2 regions of the Shewanella sp. Actino-trap-3 genome follow, and region 2 is predicted to be linked to the other one. Evidence: predicted binding sites of a transcription regulator. Region 2 holds the regulator's gene; the other holds the start of a gene.
What was found. Region 2 encodes sigma-54, which starts transcription at its own class of promoters, with help from an activator protein. Its sites were predicted from a motif close to GTTGGCACGNNNNTNGNNT; they were not measured.
Positions count from the first base shown of each region.

Region 1: a site for sigma-54 is predicted at 848-866, ahead of norV (anaerobic nitric oxide reductase flavorubredoxin). Genes of this name have one in related genera too.

Region 1 is NZ_PJCE01000001.1:1,397,463-1,408,795, forward strand. It holds gene CXF80_RS05985 (LemA family protein) at 1-144, opposite strand, end outside; gene norV (anaerobic nitric oxide reductase flavorubredoxin) at 921-2,426, shown strand; gene norW (NADH:flavorubredoxin reductase NorW) at 2,423-3,568, shown strand; gene CXF80_RS06000 (DUF1971 domain-containing protein) at 3,653-3,988, shown strand; gene CXF80_RS06005 (endonuclease/exonuclease/phosphatase family protein) at 4,366-5,232, opposite strand; gene cls (cardiolipin synthase) at 5,500-6,954, shown strand; gene CXF80_RS06015 (hypothetical protein) at 7,021-7,383, opposite strand; gene CXF80_RS06020 (DUF3047 domain-containing protein) at 7,528-8,193, opposite strand; gene CXF80_RS06025 (GlsB/YeaQ/YmgE family stress response membrane protein) at 8,894-9,145, opposite strand; gene CXF80_RS06030 (c-type cytochrome) at 9,946-10,392, shown strand; gene CXF80_RS06035 (cbb3-type cytochrome c oxidase subunit I) at 10,396-11,333, shown strand, end outside.
Region 2 is NZ_PJCE01000001.1:3,852,401-3,863,733, reverse strand. It holds gene mlaD (outer membrane lipid asymmetry maintenance protein MlaD) at 1-157, opposite strand, end outside; gene mlaE (lipid asymmetry maintenance ABC transporter permease subunit MlaE) at 199-984, opposite strand; gene CXF80_RS16660 (ATP-binding cassette domain-containing protein) at 971-1,795, opposite strand; gene CXF80_RS20325 (calcium/sodium antiporter) at 1,996-2,958, shown strand; gene CXF80_RS20320 (KpsF/GutQ family sugar-phosphate isomerase) at 3,004-3,981, shown strand; gene kdsC (3-deoxy-manno-octulosonate-8-phosphatase KdsC) at 3,984-4,550, shown strand; gene lptC (LPS export ABC transporter periplasmic protein LptC) at 4,547-5,107, shown strand; gene lptA (lipopolysaccharide transport periplasmic protein LptA) at 5,094-5,675, shown strand; gene lptB (LPS export ABC transporter ATP-binding protein) at 5,672-6,403, shown strand; gene CXF80_RS16630 (RNA polymerase factor sigma-54) at 6,546-8,030, shown strand; gene hpf (ribosome hibernation promoting factor) at 8,056-8,343, shown strand; gene ptsN (PTS IIA-like nitrogen regulatory protein PtsN) at 8,346-8,789, shown strand; gene rapZ (RNase adapter RapZ) at 8,786-9,652, shown strand; gene CXF80_RS16610 (HPr family phosphocarrier protein) at 9,669-9,944, shown strand; gene mgtE (magnesium transporter) at 10,410-11,333, shown strand, end outside.

The sequences.
Region 1 (11,333 bases), 2.5 Mb from region 2:
ATATCGACGTTTTAATTGCACCTCGATCTGTGCGAAGGCATTTTTGTAGCGATTTTTCAGCGTAACCAGTTTATTAAATACCCCGGTCACATAAAAAAACACCAGTGCCACCAGAACCAGAATAACTATCAATGTGATTGACATATTTTTCACCTTTATCCAAATATTTACGCATCCTTTCGATGCTATTAGTCTTGTATACGCGTTGTAATTGAGTTTATAAACACTAGGCTCATCTAAAGCTTGTGCCAAATGAGCTATCACTAAAACCGAAATGAAAGACTCGAGTAACATTCAGACAATAGCCAAATCCATACATTAAGTACCTAATTACTAAAAAATCATCCAGTCTCAACAGTTGATAGGCATAGGCTGTCATTGTACAGCGACCTTTTCTAGCCTTGCTAGTCACTAACCCAAGCCATTCTTATAATCAATAACATAGCCTCTTTCAGCATTCATTACGATAGCCTTTTATAACTATACCAGCACATAAATTGGGTATTTTTCTCAATAGGTTTAGCTCTAGATAATGAGCGTTGAGTAATATGACCGGTTTACATCAGTAAAAGCGGCCTGCTTACTCATGGTTATTACCATAAGGAGTCTCTTCTAAGCTCACTATCATGTGCCTTGGTCTAGCCATGATTCATTACCACTAAGCGAATAAGGGTGACCAAAGACTAGGCGGCCAGTGATCAGGTCTTTATTAGACTCTTGAGAGGATGCCACCTTAAACATGTCATTTTGACACGCAAGTGTTATTAAGACACCTTTTAGGATTGTTAATATGACAATTACTCAACTTTAATTGAAATAATTAACTATTTAATCAGCTATTTAACTAGTTGGCATGCAGTCTGCATTAATATATTTAACTTTATGAATTTGTAACTTTTCAATTTAATACAGGTGTAAATATGACAATTCACATTAAAAATAATATCGACTGGGTTGGCCAACGTGATTGGGAAATATTGGACTTTCATGGCACTGAATATAAAACCACCAAAGGGACGAGTTACAATAGTTATCTTATTCGTGAACAAAAAAATGTCTTAATCGATACCGTTGACCACCGTTTCAGCCTGCAGTTTATTCAAAATCTTGAGATGGAAATTGACCTAGATAAGATTGATTACATTGTTATTAATCATGCTGAAGAAGATCATTCAGGCGCGTTAGCGGCTCTGATGGCTAAAATCCCCAACACCCCGATTTACTGTACCGAAAATGCTATCGATTCCATTACAGGCTTACATCATCATCCAGAATGGCATTTCAATATCGTCAAAACCGGCGACACGCTAGATATCGGTAACGGCAAGCAGTTGGTGTTTATTGAAACACCTATGCTGCATTGGCCAGACAGTATGATGACTTATCTAACCGAAGATGCCGTATTGTTTAGTAACGATGCATTCGGTCAACATTACTGCGATGAGCATTTGTTTAACGATGAGGTTGATCAGATTGAATTGATGGACCAATGTTTACGTTATTACTCCAATATTTTAACTCCGTTTAGCTCACTGGTTACCGCTAAAATTAACGAGGTGCTGAGCTTTAATCTGCCAGTTGATATTATTGCCACCGCCCATGGCGTAGTGTGGCGCGATGACCCTACCCAGATTATTCATCAATATCTGAAATGGGCAGACAATTATCAGGAAGACAGGATCACTATTTTTTATGATTCAATGTCTAATAATACCCGTATGATGGCTGATGCCATTGCTCAGGGGATCCACGATGTTGATCCTGGGGTGTCAGTTAAAGTCTTTAATGTGGCCCGCCATGATAAAAATGACATCTTAGCCAATGTGTTCCGCTCTAAAGGCATATTAGTGGGTTCATCTACCATGAATAATGTGATGATGCCGAAAGTCGCTGGGATGCTAGAAGAGATCACCGGCCTGCGTTTTAAAGATAAAAAAGCCGGTGCCTTTGGCAGCTACGGTTGGAACGGCGGTGCGGTCGATCGTATTCACACCCGTCTTACCGATGCCGGATTTGATACGATTGTGGGCCTAAAAGCAAAATGGCGACCTGATGGTAAAGCCATGCGCGAATGCCGCGACCATGGGCGACAGATTGCCAAAAACTGGGCATGGCATGATCTTAGTAATGTTAAATCCATTTCACCAGCATCCCTAGCCAAAAACAACCAAGCCACTGCCACCGCTAAGCCAGCAACTAAGTCTCGGGAAAGTAAACCTGAATGCGGTGCTGCTTCGGCAATTGATGATTCACAAAATATGTTATGCACTGTGTGTAACTGGGTTTATGAGCCAGTATTGGGCGAACCTAATCAAGATGTTGAACCAGGAACACCGTGGAGCGAAGTACCAGATGTCTTTCTCTGTCCAGATTGCGGCCTTGGCAAAGAGGTATTTATCCCTATTGAAGCAAGGAAAGTATCATGAGTGCACCCATCATCATTATTGGTAGCGGCTTTGGCTCATATCAGTTAATCAAAACCATTAGGCGCATAGATCAGCACATACCCATAACTGTTTTTACCCTCGATGAGGGCCACGATTATAATAAGCCTGATTTGAGCCATGTATTTAGTAATCAACAAAGCAGTGCGGATTTAATTCGCCTCAGTGCGCAGGAATTTGCCTCTGAGAATAATATTACTCTGCATGCTTTTACTCAGGTTGACTGCATTGATAGCGATCAACAGGCGGTATTTGTTAAAGGTGTCGCCTACCCTTACACAAAATTGGTGCTGGCAACGGGGGCAAAAACATTTGTTCCACCGATGCTTGGTAATGCAACAGACAAGGTGATCACCTTAAATAGTTTGCGCGAGTTTGAAACTGCGCAGCTGCAGCTACAGAATGCGCAGCGGATTTTAGTGATTGGCGCCGGCATTATCGGTACTGAAATAGCGATGGATCTTAACCGTTGCGGTAAAAGCGTAGTAGTTGTAGATCCAAGCAACGGCCTTATGGCAACGATGCTGCCAGATATAGTCGCCAGTGTATTACAAAAGAAGATGACCGAAACAGGTGTTGAATTTGAGTTTGGCCGCACCATTAGCTCCTTAAACCAAACCGGATCAGGAATTTGTGCCACACTCAGCTCGGGTAAAACACATATTGTTGATTGTGTCATTTCAGCGGCGGGGTTAAAGGCTAATGTGGGTTTAGCCCAAAAGTCGGGATTCAAGGTCAACAACGGCTTGGTGGTTAATCAGCAGCTGCAAACCTCAGTTAATAATGTGTATGCCTTGGGAGACTGCGCCGAGATAAACGGCAAGGTGATGTCCTACCTGCAGCCGATTATGTTAAGCGCCAATGCGTTAGCGAAAACCTTATTAGGCCAACCGACAGATTTGAAACTGCCTGCTATGCTGGTCAAAGTTAAAACGCCGCAAATGCCTATCCAATTAGGCGGTAATACCGTCATAGATGTTGCATCCTGGCAGGTTGATATTGATGCTTTAGGTTGCTCAGTAAAAGCGTATAACGAGCAAAAAGAGATCATCGGCTTTGTGGTAACAGAAGGACATATGAAAAACACCTTCCCACTACTGAGAGCCTTGCCAGCTAATCTTTAGAATTTAGTATTTAGTATTTAGTATTTAGTATTTAAACCAGTAGGCTCAACTAAGCCTGCTAATGTATCAATTTAGGAGAGAATTATGTCTCATCAACGTATTCCAGCAAACTGGACCATTCAACGCTCTACCCCATTTTTCACCACTAAAAATGTGCCTGATGCGCTACTTAACCACCACAATACCGCCGAAGGTGTCTTCGGCCAATTATGTGTGATGGAAGGTGTAGTCACGTATTTTGGTTTTGCAGACAGCGAAGCGACTGAGCCAGAAGTGAAAGTAGTGATTAATGCTGGCCAGTTTGCCACCAGCCCGCCAGAGTACTGGCACCGCATTGAATTAAGCCCTGATGCACAATTCAATATTAATTTTTGGTCCGATAAGGATAAAACTGGTCAAGCTATGTTTAATAAGAAGTAATAGGGTGAATTCCCCCGCGACTTCGCTTAGCTCTGATCACGGGGTTTTCTCTACAGATTAGATAAAGCAGTGACCCAACACTTTTTTACTCGAAAAACGACTTAAAGATAAGATTCAGATGTACCAAAATGAAGAGAATAGCAGGGAGAGCATAATGTAATATTATGCTCTTACCGTGCTAACGTGAGCAAAAAATGATGCGCCATAGGTAAACTTTGTAGGCGTTCCCTATTGAGATTTAAACGTGAACGATTTAGAGCGCTGTGTTTTCTACATTCGAATTTTTAATTTTAATTAAGTTTTATCAATACGTTAATAATTTAACCATAGTGAGCACTGTTCGCAAAAAAAACCAAAATCACCATAAGCTATGTGGTTTAACTTTCGCCTAATCTAAACTGTGCCAACAAAGGATGATGATCCGATGTTTGGGTGGTGATCACCCTTGCAGACTCTAACGTCAGTCCCCGGAAATAAAGGTGGTCAATGGGGTAGCCCATCACAGTTGTTCGGGTGTCTTCTGCTGGTGTTACCTCTTTCAACCCTAATGCCTTCGTCGTCTGAGCTAACATGGACAATCTAGCGGAGCGCCATGTATTTAAATCACCACCGAAAATGATTGGGCCTTTGTGGGCTCTCAATGCCGGTAACAGCTGCTGTAACTGCTCAGTGTAACTATCTAGAGCGTATTCAAAGTTAATACTGTGTAGATTTGCCACTAGCAAGGTTTCACCATTGGACAAGGGGAAGTAACTTAACAGACTCGACTTTGGAAATTGAATTAGGGGTTCGGCCGTCAAATATCCACAACTTTGACTCGCTGCAACGTCAGACATATTCATTACACCAAGCGGTATATCACCTTGACGAAAGGCTTGTACCATCGCCAATTGCTGCTGGTTTTGTTGGCGCCACTGTTGAAACTTGTCAGATAACTTGACCTCTTGCAGCAACAATAATTGATTCTGCTTGGCCAGTTGGCTTAACAGCGTTTGCCAGCCTGCATTTTGCTGTTTATAGATATTCCAGCTCGCGACAGCCAGTTGACCATCCATATCCAAATTGGCTTTAGGTATGGCATCAACACATTGAGCAGCAAACGACTCTTGCTCACTATTAATCACCTGAGGTTTAGTCGCAAATTGAATAAAAAATGGCACAACCACTACTGTCGTCATTATTAATATGACGATAACAAGACTCCCCCATCGAGTAAGCCCTAGCAGCTTGTGCTTTGGTTGCAATCTTGTTGTTGATGTTGGCTTTGAGCGAAAAATGCCGATTGACGATACCTCTATTCATTTTACGGGTGATGTTTGAACGTTATGCTTGAGCTTGGTTAACATTAGTTTGATTAAGACTAGCACCTTTATAATAAAACAAACTGTTTGATATACCCAGCCGTACAGATGGCAGGTGGTAGATGGTAGATGGTAGATGGTAGATCAAATAGTTTGAAACCTGATATGATAAATATATCTTTTTCTGCATGATTGATCCACTGGCTTGCTATGGTTGAGCTTTACAAAGTATTAACGTTAATCAGCGTGTTAGCCTATTGGCTGATCATTGCCGGGATCACCACTCGTATTGTCTATAAACGGCGCTCTGTGGGTGTATCCTTAGCTTGGATGATGCTTATCTATGTGGTCCCCATCATAGGCATTGTGCTTTATTTTCTCGTTGGCGAGCTGAACCTTGGTAAGAAGCGCGCAGCCAGAGCCAAAGAAATGTATATCCCCTATCGGAAATGGCTTAGCGGGCTTTTCACTACCCAGCAATATCGTCCGCAAAATTTAAATGATTACACCATTACCATAAGCCAATTATGCGAAAAACGCCTCGGGATCCCGACATTATCCAATAATCAACTCACGCTTAAATCATCACCCGACACAATTTTAACCACCCTGATCCAAGATATCCAACAAGCACAGACGTCGATTCATGTAGAGTTCTATATTTGGCATCCCGGTGGACTTGCTGACCAAGTTGCCCAAGTCCTTATCCAAGCCGCTCAACGTGATGTGGCAGTAAAAATCTTATTAGATGCAGCAGGAAGCCGAACATTTTTTAACAGCAAGTGGCCAAAATTGATGCGCGATGCAGGCATAATTATTATTTCGGCGCTATCCGTTTCTCTTGTACGTATGTTATTCCGCCGGCTCGACATCCGACTTCACCGTAAAATAGTCGTGATAGACAACCAAATCGGTTATACCGGTTCAATGAATCTCATTGATCCCAAGTTTTTTAATCAAAGTGCCGGAGTGGGTGAGTGGATAGATGTTATGGTCAGGATCACCGGCTCCAATGTGCCAGTGCTTAATTGTATTTTCGCGTGGGATTGGGAAACCGAAACCGACCAAAGAATGTTACCTGAGCCTCCAAAATGTTATCCCCATGAAGATAAAGCATCCGACATGGTTCAAGTCATCCCTTCTGGACCTGGCATGCCTGAGGACATGATCCAGCAAGTTTTATTGCTGAGTATCTATCAAGCGAAACACAGTATCACCATCACCAGCCCTTATTTTGTGCCCAGTGAAAACCTACTCTTTGCGTTGACTGCTGCATCCTTGCGTGGTGTACAGGTTAATTTAATCATACCCGACAAAAACGACTCACTGATGGTGGAATGGGCAAGCAGGCCTTTCTTTGGTGAATTACTTAATGCGGGCGTAAATATTCATCGTTTTGGTGGCGGCTTGCTGCACACAAAGTCAGTCGTAATTGATCTGCACCATAGTCTAATCGGTACTGTTAACCTTGATATGCGCAGCCTGTGGCTTAACTTCGAAGTCACTCTTTCTGTAGACAATGTAGAATTTACTCAGTCCCTCAGTCAAGTCCAACATCAATATATGGCCAACTCGATAAAAATGGATGCTCGTCAGTGGCGCAAAAGACCTTTGATCAAACGATTAGTGGAACAGTTTTTTTACTTATTCAGCCCACTGCTTTAACGATAAAACAAGCAATGCGGCTCACTAGAGGCCGCATAGCCAGTTCTAGCTTTCAACAATAGTAACTTAACAAATATCACCCGTATCAATCACAGGTTTAACGACTGTTGCACCGATAATGAGCAACATTAAAAAGGGCACTGCATGGCACAAAATCATCGGGTACTTGGCAACTAAAGCCCTTGTTGGGATGAAAAAGTAAGGGTCCACGTTACCTAATAACTTATAGGCAGGCATCAATATTGACTTAAACCAAGTTTGAAAATAATAGCCACTAACAGCCACTATCTGTACTTCAATAAGTAATAACAATAAATCAAGCCCAACAGCATCAACAAACACAGCTAAAGACACTAACTCTGGGTTAAGTAACAATACACAGATAACCGATATTGTGACTATCTTCCAAATCCACTTTTTGATGTTCATAAATCTTCCATGATTAAGCAAATCAATATTTTAAATGTAGTCAAATTACCCATAACATTACCGGCTGACTCGCTAGCTAAACGTAAGTACAAAATATTGTATTGATTTAATTTTATGCTATTTCAATCGCTGATTAACCGGTTGCTACATTGCACTGAATACTATGTCACCATAATAAGATTCAGCTTGTTTGCCACTATTATCGGTATCGGTCATAATCGCGATAATGTCTATATATTGATAAGCTTTCTGGTTAGCTTGCTCACTGCCTTTGTCACCAAAAATATCAATCAAGTCTTGGTATACATTACGTTTTTCTTGGTACCACTGACCCTGTTGCGCTTCCTTTCCTCGAACAGACATCATTTTGACACTTGAGCCAGCAAACGCATTATCCCAAACCAAGTCTTTATCTTGATTACTCGACCAAACATAGTTTAATGATTTGGTTTTCCACACCATAAAACCACCATCGATAACCACGTAAATTCGAGCGACAAAGTCATCACCATTTTTACTGCGCTCATCTAACTGCAGCAGCGTTTTTTCGACTAACCAACTCCAGTTTAGGTAAGGCGTTGCAGTAAGATCAATTTGCTGTTCTAACACTAACCCTGATGCGGCATTATGACTGAGTGCTTTTAGCGCCAAGCGCCCTTTATATTCATCTATGGTGTAAATTGATTCACCTGAGAATTCTTTGGGTTCCCAGCTATCAATCCCCTTGTCACTCAATGAGGTCAGGTTAGTAGCAGCGGTCACATTCAAGCAAACGATTATGCTAAAAAGTAAAATAGTCCATCGAAGCATGTGGTCCTCCTATCACTACACTAAGTGGTATAACGCCGAACACTGAGAAATTTATCAGTGAGTCTGATCTAAGCCATAATGATAACTAAAGACGACCAAGTCACATTTATAATCAATAACATAGTCTCTTTCAGTATCCATTGCGATAGTCTTTGTTTATTCAGGCACATACATAGGGCTCATTTCTCAGTAAATTGAGCCCTAGATAATTAACCATGACCACTATGGCTGGAGTAAACCAACAAAAGAGGCCGATTTACTCATACACATATTCATATTCATATTCAGAACAATACTCATAAGGCGTGTTGTATCGGCTCACAATAGTGTTGTCATGGTTATGCTATAGCAGTTTGCGTTTTTGAGTACTTATACCCAAGCCACTTCAACATGCTCTTTTCAGCGCTCCCGAAGGATAACTGGACAAGACAGTGATTGAAGAGACTGTATAGCAAGAGCCTAGATCGCTACGCTGCTAGGACGCTGCGCGGCGAGATCCTATAAAATCTTAGCAGCGAAGCTGTCGCTAGCCCTGAGATGACAAGCCAAGGGCCTAGGTGCCAGACCGCTCTATCCGTGAGGGCAGCGACCCTAGAACCTAGCAGACCGAAGGCTGCCCTATTCCTAGCACCTTGAACTCGGTCTCTTCTGGACATACACAACCCTGCATTTCGAGGTCGTTTGGGTATATGTTAGCTTGCTATAGCTTTTTAATAAGGCCAACAACAAATAACAAGATGACAGCACCCGCCGTTGCGGTAATAATTGAACCCAGTAGCCCTCCCATAGAAATGCCCAGTAAACTAAATACAAAACCCCCGACCACGGCCCCTACAATACCGACTACGATATTACCGAGTAGACCAAAGCCCATCCCTTTCATTAACGTCCCAGCCAACCAGCCAGCTAATGCGCCAATGGCTAACGTAATCAATAAGCCTGTTATATCCATAATTCACTCCTGTTAATAACCCATGTTGATATTTTTTTACAATCTAACACTTCCAACACAGAGGCAGCGTTACTGAGTCCCTGAGTTAACTTATTGACCACCTCTTTTACCTGAAGTCGCAGGCTATGGCGGCAACGTCAGTTTTGAAGGCTTATTCCTTGGCATAGGTGCTCCATCACACCATCAGCCGAATGGATAAATGACCTTTAAAAATTTATGCTCTATTGTTCAGCGATCAAATACTAAGATCCACTCTCAGCTACGACCTTCACGCCCCCCCCCTTATATTGGAAAAGTAAAAAGAGGAAAAGCAAAAAGAGGAAAAGCCAAAGGAGCATTTTTCTCGCTTTGTGTCATTTTTACGCTTAACCAAGTCACCCATTTTCATTTTATAAAAAAGCTTATTGAACAAGACCAAAGTGACACGTTTCTATTGAGTATTGTAGATACCCCTCCATCATCGCATCAACTTTAGCAGTATCAATTAGCATTTAACAGTCCCCAAAAACTTGCTATGTGGCTGGTGATGAACAAAGTCATAGGATCATCAAGCCTGTTCCCCTGGTGGTTAATTCTTAGAGTATCCAAATAACTGGGAGAGCAGCCCGGGATAGGCTTTTTTAGGGAGATATTTGATCAAAAAAATCAAGCTAAACAACTCTGGTTACAAATAGTGTCATGTCCCTGTGTCGATTATGTCTAATAACTCAAGTGAATAATTCAGTGTGCACTACACTTAGTTGACCTTTTAGCTAATCTTTGACCAAAAGTTAAAGTAAGTAAGTATAAGGGATAGCAATATGTCAGACACTTTTACGAAAGGTATGGCTCGAAATATCTACTATGGCGGCAGTGTGTTTTTTATACTATTGTTTGCCGGCCTCGCTATGCACACCACCAGAGAAATGCCCAAATCTGATCATCGAGAGAACCTCACCCAAGCTGTTGCAAACGGTAAAGCCGTATGGGAAGACAACAACTGTATAGGTTGCCATACACTCATTGGTGAAGGCGCTTATTATGCGCCAGAGTTGGGAAATGTTTTTTATCGCCGCGGTGGCGGTGATCTCGATGCATTTAAAGGCTTTATGCAAGGTTGGATGAAAATTCAACCTCTCGGTATCCCTGGACGTCGACAAATGCCTCAATTTAACTTAACGGAACAACAGGTTAACGATTTGGCAGAGTTCTTAAAATTCACCGCTGAAATAGACGTTAACAGCTGGCCACCGAACATTGAGGGTTAAGCAATGAGCACTTTAAAATTTCAATCACAATCAGTTGCGACACCTTACTTTATATTTGCGCTTATTTTGTTTACCGGACAAATTCTATTTGGCTTGGTGATGGGCTTGCAATATGTCGTAGGAGATTTTCTCGCGGGGATCATTCCCTTTAACGTTGCTCGAATGGTGCATACTAACTTACTCATCGTTTGGCTATTATTTGGCTTTATGGGTGCCGCTTATTTCCTTGTACCCGAAGAGTCTGAAACCGAATTGTATAGCCCTAAACTCGCTATCCTGCTTTTCTGGGTATTTGCAGTCGCTGCCACACTCACCGTGTTGGGTTATTTGTTGGTGCCCTATTCAAGATTGGCTGAGATCACGGGAAATGAGTATTTCCCGACGATGGGGCGGGAGTTCTTAGAGCAGCCCACAATCACTAAAATTGGCATTGTTATCGTCTGTCTCGGTTTTCTGTTCAATATCGGCATGACCATGTTGCGCGGCCGAAAAACGGTGATAAACATGGTACTGCTCACCGGGCTTATTGGTCTGGCTGTCTTTTTCCTATTTTCTTTCTACAATCCGTCCAACATTGCTATGGATAAGTTCTATTGGTGGTTTGTGGTCCACCTCTGGGTGGAAGGCGTGTGGGAATTAATTATGGGTGCGATCCTCGCCTTTATACTGATCAAGATCACTGGTGTTGACCGGGAAATTATTGAGAAATGGCTGTATGTGATTGTGGCGATGGCATTGATCTCCGGACTACTGGGAACTGGGCATCACTTTTTTTGGTTAGCCACCCCAGAATACTGGCAATGGGTGGGTTCGGTATTCTCCGCGTTAGAACCTTTACCTTTCTTTGCCATGGTGTTGTATGCATTCAACATGGTCAATAACCGCCGCCGAGAACATCCAAACAAAGCCGCCACGCTGTGGGCGTTAGGAACGGCAGTGAT
Region 2 (11,333 bases):
TTAGTCCGCCAATATTGTTAAACTCAGCCACTAATGTATAAGTCTGGGCATCGGTTTTTACTTTAACATTAGCAACATTGAATACTAATACACAAAATGCCAATAGACCTGACAATAAAAACACGCCTACTAATAACTCAATTTTCCGTGTCAACATACTATTAAACCACTTAAATTAATCTAAATAATGAAAAAATCTTAATTTCCGAACATGATTGCTGTCAGCAAAAAGTCCAGTGCTAAAACAGCTAAGCTTGCCTGTACAACCGTTGAGGTTGTCGCGCGGCTAATGCCTTCTGGATTGGGTTCGACTTCATAACCTCGGTACAAGGCTATCCATGTGACCACCACACCAAAAATAACACTTTTTATCAAGCAATTAACAATATCTTGTCGCCACTCAACCGATGCTTGAAGAATAGACCAAAACGCACCACTATCAATACCTTTCCATTCCACACCGACTAAATGTCCACCAAAAATACCCACCAAACTAAACATTAGTGCGAGTAATGGCATACTGATAACACCTGCCCAAAAGCGCGGCGCAATGATTTGCCTTAAAGGGTCTATCGCCATCATTTCTAAACTTGACAATTGTTCAGTCGATTTCATTAGACCAATTTCGGCGGTTAGCGCCGAGCCCGCTCGTCCGGCAAATAATAACGCGGCAACAACGGGTCCAAGTTCTCGTAATAAGCTTAACGCCACCATTGGGCCTAAACTTTCTTCAGTACCAAACCCAACTAAAATATTATATCCCTGTAGGGCTAATACCATGCCAATAAACAAGCCTGATACTATAATGATAACCATAGAACGGACACCAAGCACATAAATCTGCTTGATAAGTAATGGCGTGCCTTTTTTGATATTCGGAACACGCACGATCGCGCGCCATAACATGATGCCAGCCCGACCCAAGCCCTGCACGAGTTTCAGTGCATATGCGCCAATATCGGCAATATAATCAATTGCGCCCACGAAGTAGCTCCTCTTGATAATCCTCTGCAGGATAATGGAATGGCACAGGGCCATCTGGTGCGCCTTGAATAAATTGGATCAACTGCGGATTGTCAGATTGACGTAATTGCTCTGGGGTACCATGAGCAATGACTTTTTTGTCTGCTATTACATAGACATAATCTGCAATACCTAATACTTCATCCACATCGTGAGAGACCACCACAGAAGTCAGTTTTAATGAATCCGACAACTCACGAATAAGTTTTACCAGCATCCCCATTGAAATTGGATCTTGTCCCGCAAATGGCTCATCGTACATCACCATTTCAGGTTCTAGTGCAATCGCTCTAGCCAATGCGGCTCGACGCTGCATACCACCGGATAATTCGTTAGGCATCATATACGCTGCACCACGAAGACCTACCGCTTGCAGCTTCATCAATACAATGGAGCGGATAATATCTTCTGGTAATCCAGAATGTTCTCTCAATGCAAATGCCACGTTATCGAATACATTAAGGTCGGTAAATAATGCACCGCTTTGAAACAGCATACTCATCCGCTTGCGCAATTCAAAAAGTTCCTTGCGCTTAAGCTTATGTAAATCGTGACCGTCGAACAAGACATGTCCAGTATTAGGGGTTAACTGTCCCCCAATCAATTTTAACAAGGTGGTTTTACCAATACCACTAGGTCCCATAATTGCCGTTACTTTGCCTTTGGGGATCGATAAAGAAATATCGTTAAAAATCACGCGCGAACCATGGCTAAAGGCCATATGGTTGACTTCGACCAAAGGATTATTATTTGATTTACTCATATCAGACATTGGCGTTGAGGAGATAACTGCCTTCCTTGCATTAAGTTGAGGTGTAAATTGTACTGTAATTGTCGATTAAGCGACAACTATATCCATATCACCACACATCATTTCGAGTACAATTACTGTGCAATGCTTTCAATTTGACTTTCAATTTGATAAAAATCCAGCGAAAATGCTCGTTAATTAATGATCACTATCGGAATCACATGCTAGTTAATATTCTAATGTTAGTTGCTGGCCTTGCTGTTTTAGTTTGGAGTGCGGATAGATTTGTTTACGGAGCGGCGGCATTTGCGCGAAATTTAGGCTTGCCTCCCATGTTAATTGGATTGACCATTGTTGCGATGGGTAGCTCTGCACCTGAAATGTTTGTTGCAGCTACGGCCTCAATGGATGGCATGCGTGATACCGCCGTGGGTAACGTACTGGGCTCAAACATTGCTAACATCACCTTAATATTAGGATTAACCGCCTTACTTGGCGCCATTAGCGTAGCCTCAAAGACCTTAAAACGCGAAATACCTATTATGCTAGCCGCCACGGTATTTGCTGGCTATACCCTGCATGATAATGTGCTAACACGAGCAGAAGGTATCATGCTCATCGTGGTACTTTTCGTGTTAATGGGATATTTCATTTGGCAAGCGACTCATGATAGAACAACCGACAGCTTAGATACTGAACTTGGATCTGATATCCCTAAAAATGTCTCAACCTTTCATGCTATCATTTGGCTAATCGTCGGTATTATATTCCTCCCGCTATCAGCGAGTTGGATGGTAGATGGTGCTGTGGGTATTGCAAAGTTTTATGGCTTGTCAGATCTTGTCATTGGATTAACCATTATTGCAGTGGGAACAAGCCTACCAGAATTAGCAGCCTGTATTGCTGGCGTATTAAAAAAAGAACACGATCTCGCTATTGGTAATATCGTTGGATCGAATTTATTTAACATTCTTGCCGTACTGGCACTACCAGGGTTAATTGCCCCTGGCGAAATAGATGCCTCTGCCAGTGGAAGAGACTTTTATATGGTATTGGGCACCAGTACTGCATTAGCCGTTTTAGTATTATCCAGTGGCACCAAGCAACAACTGACTCGTTGGCATGGCGCACTATTATTAATCACCTTTATTGCGTACCAAATTATTGTATTTCAATCCCATTAGATTGGAGCATTAAAGGTAAAGTCTTAAGCTAAAAGAGAGAGCCGTATGGTAAATCAAACTCAATTTCGTCAATGGGGCCGTAAAGTCATTGATATTGAAAAAGCTGCCTTAGATAATTTATATCAATATGTGGACTCAGTTGAGTTTGGCCAAGCATGTGAACTCATTATGCAGTGCAAAGGCAAAGTGATTGTCATGGGAATGGGCAAATCGGGTCATATCGGTAATAAAATATCCGCGACGTTTGCCAGTACCGGCACGCCGGCATTTTTTGTTCATCCTGGTGAGGCTAGTCATGGTGATTTAGGCGCATTGGCTAAGAACGATATTGTACTGGCGATTTCCAATTCAGGCGAATCGAGCGAAATACTCACGTTAATGCCTGTGATACAACGTATGGGCGTGCCTGTTATTGCCGTAACAGGTAAACCAGACTCTAACATGGCGCGTTTATCTAAAATTCATTTATGCATTGAAGTACAAGAAGAAGCATGCCCGTTAGGATTAGCGCCAACGTCTAGCACCACTGCTACGCTAGCAATGGGTGATGCATTAGCCATCGCATTGTTGCAAGCAAAAGGGTTTACCCGTGATGACTTTGCCTTATCACATCCTGGTGGCTCATTGGGGCGAAAATTATTACTAAAAGTAGACGATGTCATGCATAAAGGCGATGATTTGCCTATCGTCAGTGATGCTATTTGTATTACTGAAGCGCTTTATGAAATATCTAAAAAAGGCCTAGGCATGACGGCGGTAGTCAACCATGAAGCCAAACTAGTGGGTATTTTTACTGATGGTGATTTACGCCGGGTCATCGATGCCGAAGTGAACCTTCGTACCACTTCGATAGCCCTAGTGATGACCAAAAACTGTGTGACCTGCCCTACGGGTATTTTAGCTGCACAAGCGCTACAAATTATGGATGAAAAAAACATCAACGGACTGGTTGTCGTCAATGAAAAACACCAACCGATCGGGGCATTAAACATGCTCGATATGGTTAAAGCTGGAGTCATTTAATCATGTCAGAATCAACCTCGTGTCACCAAGGATTTTACGGCCCTATCAGTAATGATATTTGGCAGCGAGCTCAGAAAATTAAACTGTTAATCTGTGATGTCGATGGGGTCTTTTCAGATGGACGTATTTATCTCAGTAATGCTGGCGAAGAACTCAAAGCCTTTCATACTCGCGATGGCTACGGTATACGCTCAGTTCTCACTAGCGATATTCATGTTGCCGTCATTACAGGTCGTCAATCAAAAATTGTCGAAACCCGAATGACCGGATTAGGAATTAAACATATTTATCAAGGCATTGATAATAAATTTGAACCTTTTGAGCAACTTATGTCGCTGTATAATGTAAGCGCCGAACAAGTAGCCTACATTGGCGATGACATGGTTGATCTGCCCGTAATGAAAGCCGTAGGTCTCTCCGTTTGTGTCGGCGATGGTCATCCGTTTGTAAAGCGACATTGTCACATGACAACGACCTTAAACGGCGGACATGGAGCTTTGCGTGAACTGACTGACTTATTGCTCTTAAGCCAAGATAAATTTGCCAGTGCTCATGGAATGAGTATATGAATCGGATCACCCTAAGTATTGTGGCTTTTTTTGGTCTTGCTTTTATGTTGTACTGGCAAGCACAAATAAAACGCAGTGAAATGGACTCGGTGAAAGTACCTGGTATTGAGCGCCCTGACTTTATTGCAGATAACCTACGCACCACGGAATTCAATCAACAAGGTTTTGTCGAAAGTCGAGTCAGCGCCGAGCACATGGAGCATTATGCTTCAAGTGACATCACTCACTTTACCAAACCGATATACCTCATTTACCCTGAAAATGGTAAAGCACAATGGCAACTAAGTGCAGATCGAGGACAATTGAATAAAAACACCAGCAAAGTCATATTAGAAAACAATGTTATTATTGATGCCATTGATATAGAAGAACCCCTGCAGTCATTGAGTACCCAAGCGGTGACGGTAGACTTAACCACTATGATAGGCACCTCACAAGAGATGGTGTATATCAAAGGCAAAGGGTTTATTATTCAAGGCTTAGGCCTACATGCTGACTTGAATTCGCAACAATTATCGCTACTGAGCCAGGTAGAAGGAACATATGAGCCACATTAATCGTCTCCACACTCGCGCCAATGTTATTTTATTGAGCAGCATGCTTTGCCTGTTGAGTTTGCCTGCTACGGCGAAACAAGGTGATCTGAAACAAGAATTAAAAATTGTTGCGGTTAGCCAATTTGCTGACATAAAAAATAACCAAATCATTTTTAATGGTCCGGTTAAGATTGTCCAAGGCAGTATTAATATCAATGCTGATGAATTACGGGCGTTTACCCCCGAAAACAGCACCAGTAAGAAACTTATCGCCACTGGCAAACCCGCGACGTTTTCACAAGAATTAGATGACGGTCAAATTGGTACTGCCAGTGCCGACGAAATATCCTATGACCTTGCGACTACCACGCTAACATTGACAGGTAATGCCAAACTTAATCAATCGGGTAGCCAAGTGACCGGTAATCGAATTAAGTACAACATCAATGCGCAAGAGCTTATTGCTGAAAGTTCGGGCACAGGGCAAGATCGGGTTATCACCATTATTCAACCTGAGAATTTCCAAGACGAGTCTGCGCCAAAGCAAAAACTCCCTGAAATCCCAGTTAAAAAGCAGATCAAACCATGACCCAAATAACCTTAACCGCTGAAAATCTGGCTAAAAGCTATAAAGATCGTCAAGTTGTTAAAGATGTCAGTTTAACGGTTAAAACAGGCCAAATTGTTGGGCTTTTAGGCCCCAATGGTGCAGGTAAAACAACCACCTTTTATATGGTTGTCGGCCTAGTGAAAAGTGATAAGGGTCGAATTTTAATTGATGATGACGATCTCACTGACGATCCTATGCATCTGCGAGCTCGCAAAGGCATTGGTTACTTACCACAAGAAGCCAGTATTTTCCGTAAACTCACAGTGTATGACAACATTATGGCCGTGTTGCAAACGCGCAAAGAACTCAGTACAGACCAACGTATTGAACAGCTTGAGCATCTATTAGAAGAGTTCCATATTACCCATATTCGAGACAGCCTAGGCATGTCGTTATCGGGTGGTGAACGTCGTCGTGTTGAAATTGCGCGCGCTTTAGCCGCCAATCCAAAATTTATTTTACTCGATGAGCCCTTTGCTGGTGTTGATCCGATTTCTGTCATCGACATAAAAAAAATCATTCAACAACTTAAAAGCCGAGGTCTAGGAGTATTAATTACCGACCATAACGTACGTGAAACGTTAGATGTCTGTGAGCGAGCTTATATCGTCAGCCAAGGTAATTTAATTGCCGAAGGCACACCTGATGAGGTATTGAGCAATCAACAAGTTCGGGCGGTGTACTTAGGTGAACAATTCAAGCTATAGTTACTTTACGGGCCTTTAGTCTATCTAACTCATTTGATTGAACGATATCTAAACAGCGTTAAACATCATTGATGTACGTGACAATCCATTACAGTTTTATAAATTGTCACTTTTATGGAAATCATCTAGGGATAAGCGGTAAATGAAAGCGTCACTCCAACTTAAAATGGGTCAACACTTAACCATGACCCCACAATTGCAGCAAGCCATTCGCTTACTGCAATTATCGTCATTGGAGCTACAGCAAGAAATCCAACAAGCATTGGATTCAAATCCATTACTTGAAATAGAAGATGAGTTTTCTGAAGCAAAAGACCCCGTAAAAGAAAATCGCGACCAAGCTGATACAGACTTCAGTGACAACAGCATTGTCAATATTGAAAAAGACACCTCAACAGTCGACACAGCAGAATCTATGACCAAAGAAACCATGGATGATTTAGCCATGGATACTACATGGGATGAAGTGTACACCGCCTCGCCGATGTCAGGTTCAGGTAGTGCTAGCATGCGCGATGATGACATGCCGTTTCAAGGTGAAACCACCGAAGGTCTGTATGAACATTTAGAATGGCAGAAAAATCTCACTCCATTTTCAGAGACCGATCTTGCCATTGCCACAGCGATCATCGACGCCGTGGATGAACGCGGTTATTTAACCCAAAGTACCGACGATATTCTCGAAGCCATGGGTGACGAAAATGTTGAGTTAGATGAAGTTGAAGCTGTATTAAAACGAATTCAACACTTTGATCCCGTTGGTGTTGCTGCACGTGATTTAAGTGAATGTTTATTGATCCAATTAGCGCAATTCTCTAACACCACACCCTATATCGATAATGCCCGTTTGCTAATTAAAGACTATTTAACCTTAATTGCTGGGCGTGATTTTAGATTATTGATGCGCAAAACTAAGCTAAAAGAAAATGAGTTACGTGACGCCATCACCCTAATCCAATCACTCAATCCTCGTCCAGGCTTATTGATCACCGCCACCGAAGACGAATTCGTTATTCCCGATGTCACGGTACTAAAGAAAAATGGCCGTTGGGTTGTAGAGTTAAACCCAGACAATATGCCCAAAATTGGCGTTAATCAGCAATACGCTGCCATGGCTAGAAGCAGTAAAAATCAGTCTGACAGTCAATTTATTCGAGGCCATTTGCAAGAGGCTAAATGGTTTATTAAAAGTATCGAAAGCCGCAATGATACTCTACTCAAAGTGGCAAATTGCATTGTGCAATTTCAGCAAGGCTTCTTTGAATACGGTGAAGAAGCCATGAAACCTATGGTGCTAAATGATATCGCTGAAGCAGTAGAAATGCATGAATCGACAATTTCACGAGTCACCACACAAAAATATATGCACACCCCACGTGGACTATTTGAACTAAAGTACTTCTTCTCTAGCCATGTCAGCACTGACGATGGCGGGGAATGCTCATCAACAGCAATTCGTGCTTTTATCAAAAAGCTGGTTGCCGCAGAAAACCAGAAAAAACCATTGAGTGACAGTAAAATGGCTCAACTTCTGGCAGAACAAGGCATAAACGTTGCTCGTCGTACGATTGCAAAATACCGAGAAGCAATGCTAATCCCGCCCTCAAACCAACGTAAGAGTTTATAACCTACAAGGTTGTGGAGGATTTTCTATGGATATAAATCTGACTGGACGTCATGTCGAAATAACAGAATCTTTACGTGAGTATGTTAATGGTAAATTTTCAAAGCTTGAACGACACTTCGATCAGATCCATAATGTACACGTTGTACTCCATGTAGAAAAATTACAACAAAAAGCAGAAGCCAAAATCCACGTTAATGGCGCAGAGATTTTTGCTATGTCAGAAAATACTGATATGTATGCTGCAATAGACGCCCTGATCGATAAACTCGACCGTCAGGTAATTAAACACAAAGAGAAGTATACAAAACACTAACGATGGAACTTTGTACCATTCTGCAGCCGGAATGCACTACCTGTGCCACACCGGGCAGTAAGAAAAAAGTACTGGAACTCATCAGCAATTTAGTCGCTGCCCAGTATCCAACCCTGTCTTCGCAAGAGGTTTTTGAAAGCCTATTAGCGAGAGAAAAAATGGGTAGCACAGGTATAGGAAATGGCATTGCGATACCTCATGGTCGATTAACGACCATCGATCACCCCATCGCGATATTTGTTAAATGTGAAGAAGCCATTGCCTTTGATGCAATTGATAAGCAGCCCGTGGATATTTTATTTGCTTTGTTAGTACCTGCAGACCAGTGCCAACAACATTTAGGCACGTTATCGAGTATGGCTAAAAAGCTCAGCGATAAGCAAATATTGAAACAGCTTCGCAAAAGCCACAACGCAACAGAACTTTATCGGGTTATAACTGCATGAAACTTGTCATAGTATCGGGACGTTCAGGTTCAGGGAAATCCGTTGCCTTAAGAGTATTAGAAGACCTAGGATATTATTGTGTCGATAATTTGCCTCTACCCCTCATTGGCACATTACTCGCTCAGCTCAAGGGCAGTAATGATTTAGTTGCGATTAGTGTTGATGTCCGCAACATTGCTGAACAAGGCAAAGTGCTTCAAGACCAATTAGCCCTACTTGAACATGACACTGAAATTATCAGCTTCTTTCTAAATTCCAATGATAAAGTGTTACTTAAACGCTACAGCGAAACACGCCGATTGCACCCGTTATCTAAAAATCATATTTCACTGCAAGAAGCGATCAAATTAGAAGGCCGTTTACTTGAGCCTACCGCAAAAATTGTTGACCATTACATTGACACTTCGGCGCTAAATATCTACGAGTTAAGCGACCAAGTTAGGCAAATACTATTAGGCAGTGTCGATAAAGAATTAGTGATTAACTTTGAGTCTTTTGGCTTTAAGCACGGCATGCCGACTGAAGCGGATTTTATGTTTGATGTACGTTTTTTGCCCAATCCACACTGGGAAATAGAATTGCGCCCAATGACAGGATTAGACGAACCCGTACAAGAATTTTTAGGGCGTCAGCCATTGGTCAACAAGTTCATTTGGCAAATTGAAAACCTATTTGAAACCTGGATGCCACATCTAGAACGTAACAATCGCAGTTACCTGACTATCGCGATTGGTTGTACGGGTGGCCAGCATCGGTCGGTATATATTGCAGACCAATTAGCAAAACGATTTAGGCAAGGCAGTAAACACACTGTTAATGCTCGCCACAGAGAATTAAGTATAAGTGAACTAACCGCTAAGTGAGCATAGGATTGCATGAATGATCAAACTTGAACGCCAAGTTACCATTTCCAACAAATTAGGATTACATGCCCGTGCAGCAACAAAACTCGCGGTATTAGCCGCCGATTTTGACGCGAACATCACCTTAACTCAGGGCGAAAAAAACGCCAGTGCCGCAAGTGTGCTCGGGTTATTAATGCTTGAAAGTGGAATAGGGAAAATGATCACCGTGACCGCAAAGGGCCCAGATGCCGAAGTAGCATTAAATGCAGTGTGTGATCTGATTAATGCTAAATTTGATGAATCTTGTTAAATTAGTGAAGAGTACGATTCGCGAGTCACTCACTTTTTAATCCACTATTATTCTTATTACACGTGGCCTAACCAAACTGTCACGACATTGATGCTCAACGGTAGACATCAGTCCCTCGATAATATTAGCCCTTAAGTTTATCTCACGCAGTTGATACCCATCTGATTAAGTATCAGTTCACTCTGCGGGAGTTTAGCGTTTAACATAATACATATATCGCCGCTTTCAGCAACGGATCCAGTTTGACTCTGCATCCGTGTAGTCGTCCGTCAATATGATGTATAGCAGCGTAGACCATGCATAATTTCGTCCAAAGGAAACGACTCAAGTATCCCATTTTGGCGTTACATTGTCTTACAAGCAGACAACGATTATTGCACCAATACGCCTTAAACAGAAAAACCTGAGCAGCCCAGAATGATTACATACTTGATGATATAAGTATGATGAATAGGAAGTAGATATATGGGTAAAGAGTACCTAGATAATGAGATAACCGAACAACGCCTCAATCAACTCGTTCAAGCGCTAGACAGTGGTTTGTTTGTTCATGCTCGTAACATGTTGCACACCATGTCACCTAACGATGTCGCCCTAATTCTCGAATCATCACCCCCCAAAAACCGACAAGTGTTATGGCAACTGATTGACCAACAATATGCGGGTGAAATTCTTGACGAATTAGGTGAAGAGCTTAAAGATTCACTCATTAGCAGCATGACACCAGAAAAGCTCGCCCAGGCCACAATAGGTATGGACACAGATGATCTCGCCTATATTCTTCGCAGCTTACCCGATGGAGTTTACAAGAAAGTACTCAAGTCAATGCGCAGCCAGGACAGGGATAGAGTAGAACAAGCACTGCGCTACCCTGATGATACTGCAGGCAGTATCATGAACACCGATACCGTCACCTTACGACCCGATGTCAATATCGAAGTGGTATTACGTTATTTACGTCAACGGGGAAACTTACCCGATACTACCGACACCTTATATGTTGTTGACCGTCAAGATCATGTTTTAGGCGGAGTAAGATTAGTCGATTTATTAACCTGCGATCCAAGCGTAACCGTCCGAAGCATTATGGACACAGAGTTAGAAAGTATTCCGGTTGAGATGTCTGATAAAGATGTAGCCCAAAAATTTGAACGACTCGATTGGCTATCCGCCCCAGTCGTCGACAGCCAAGCAAAATTGCTTGGCCGGATCACCATCGATGACATTATCGATGTGATCCGCGAAGATGCCGAGCATTCAATGATGGGGATGGCAGGGATGGATGATGATGAGGATACCTTTGGCCCAGTGCTAAAAAGTACGCTAAGACGCTCCCTGTGGTTAACGATTAACTTATTTGCTGCGTTACTTGCCTCGTCTGTCAGTAAC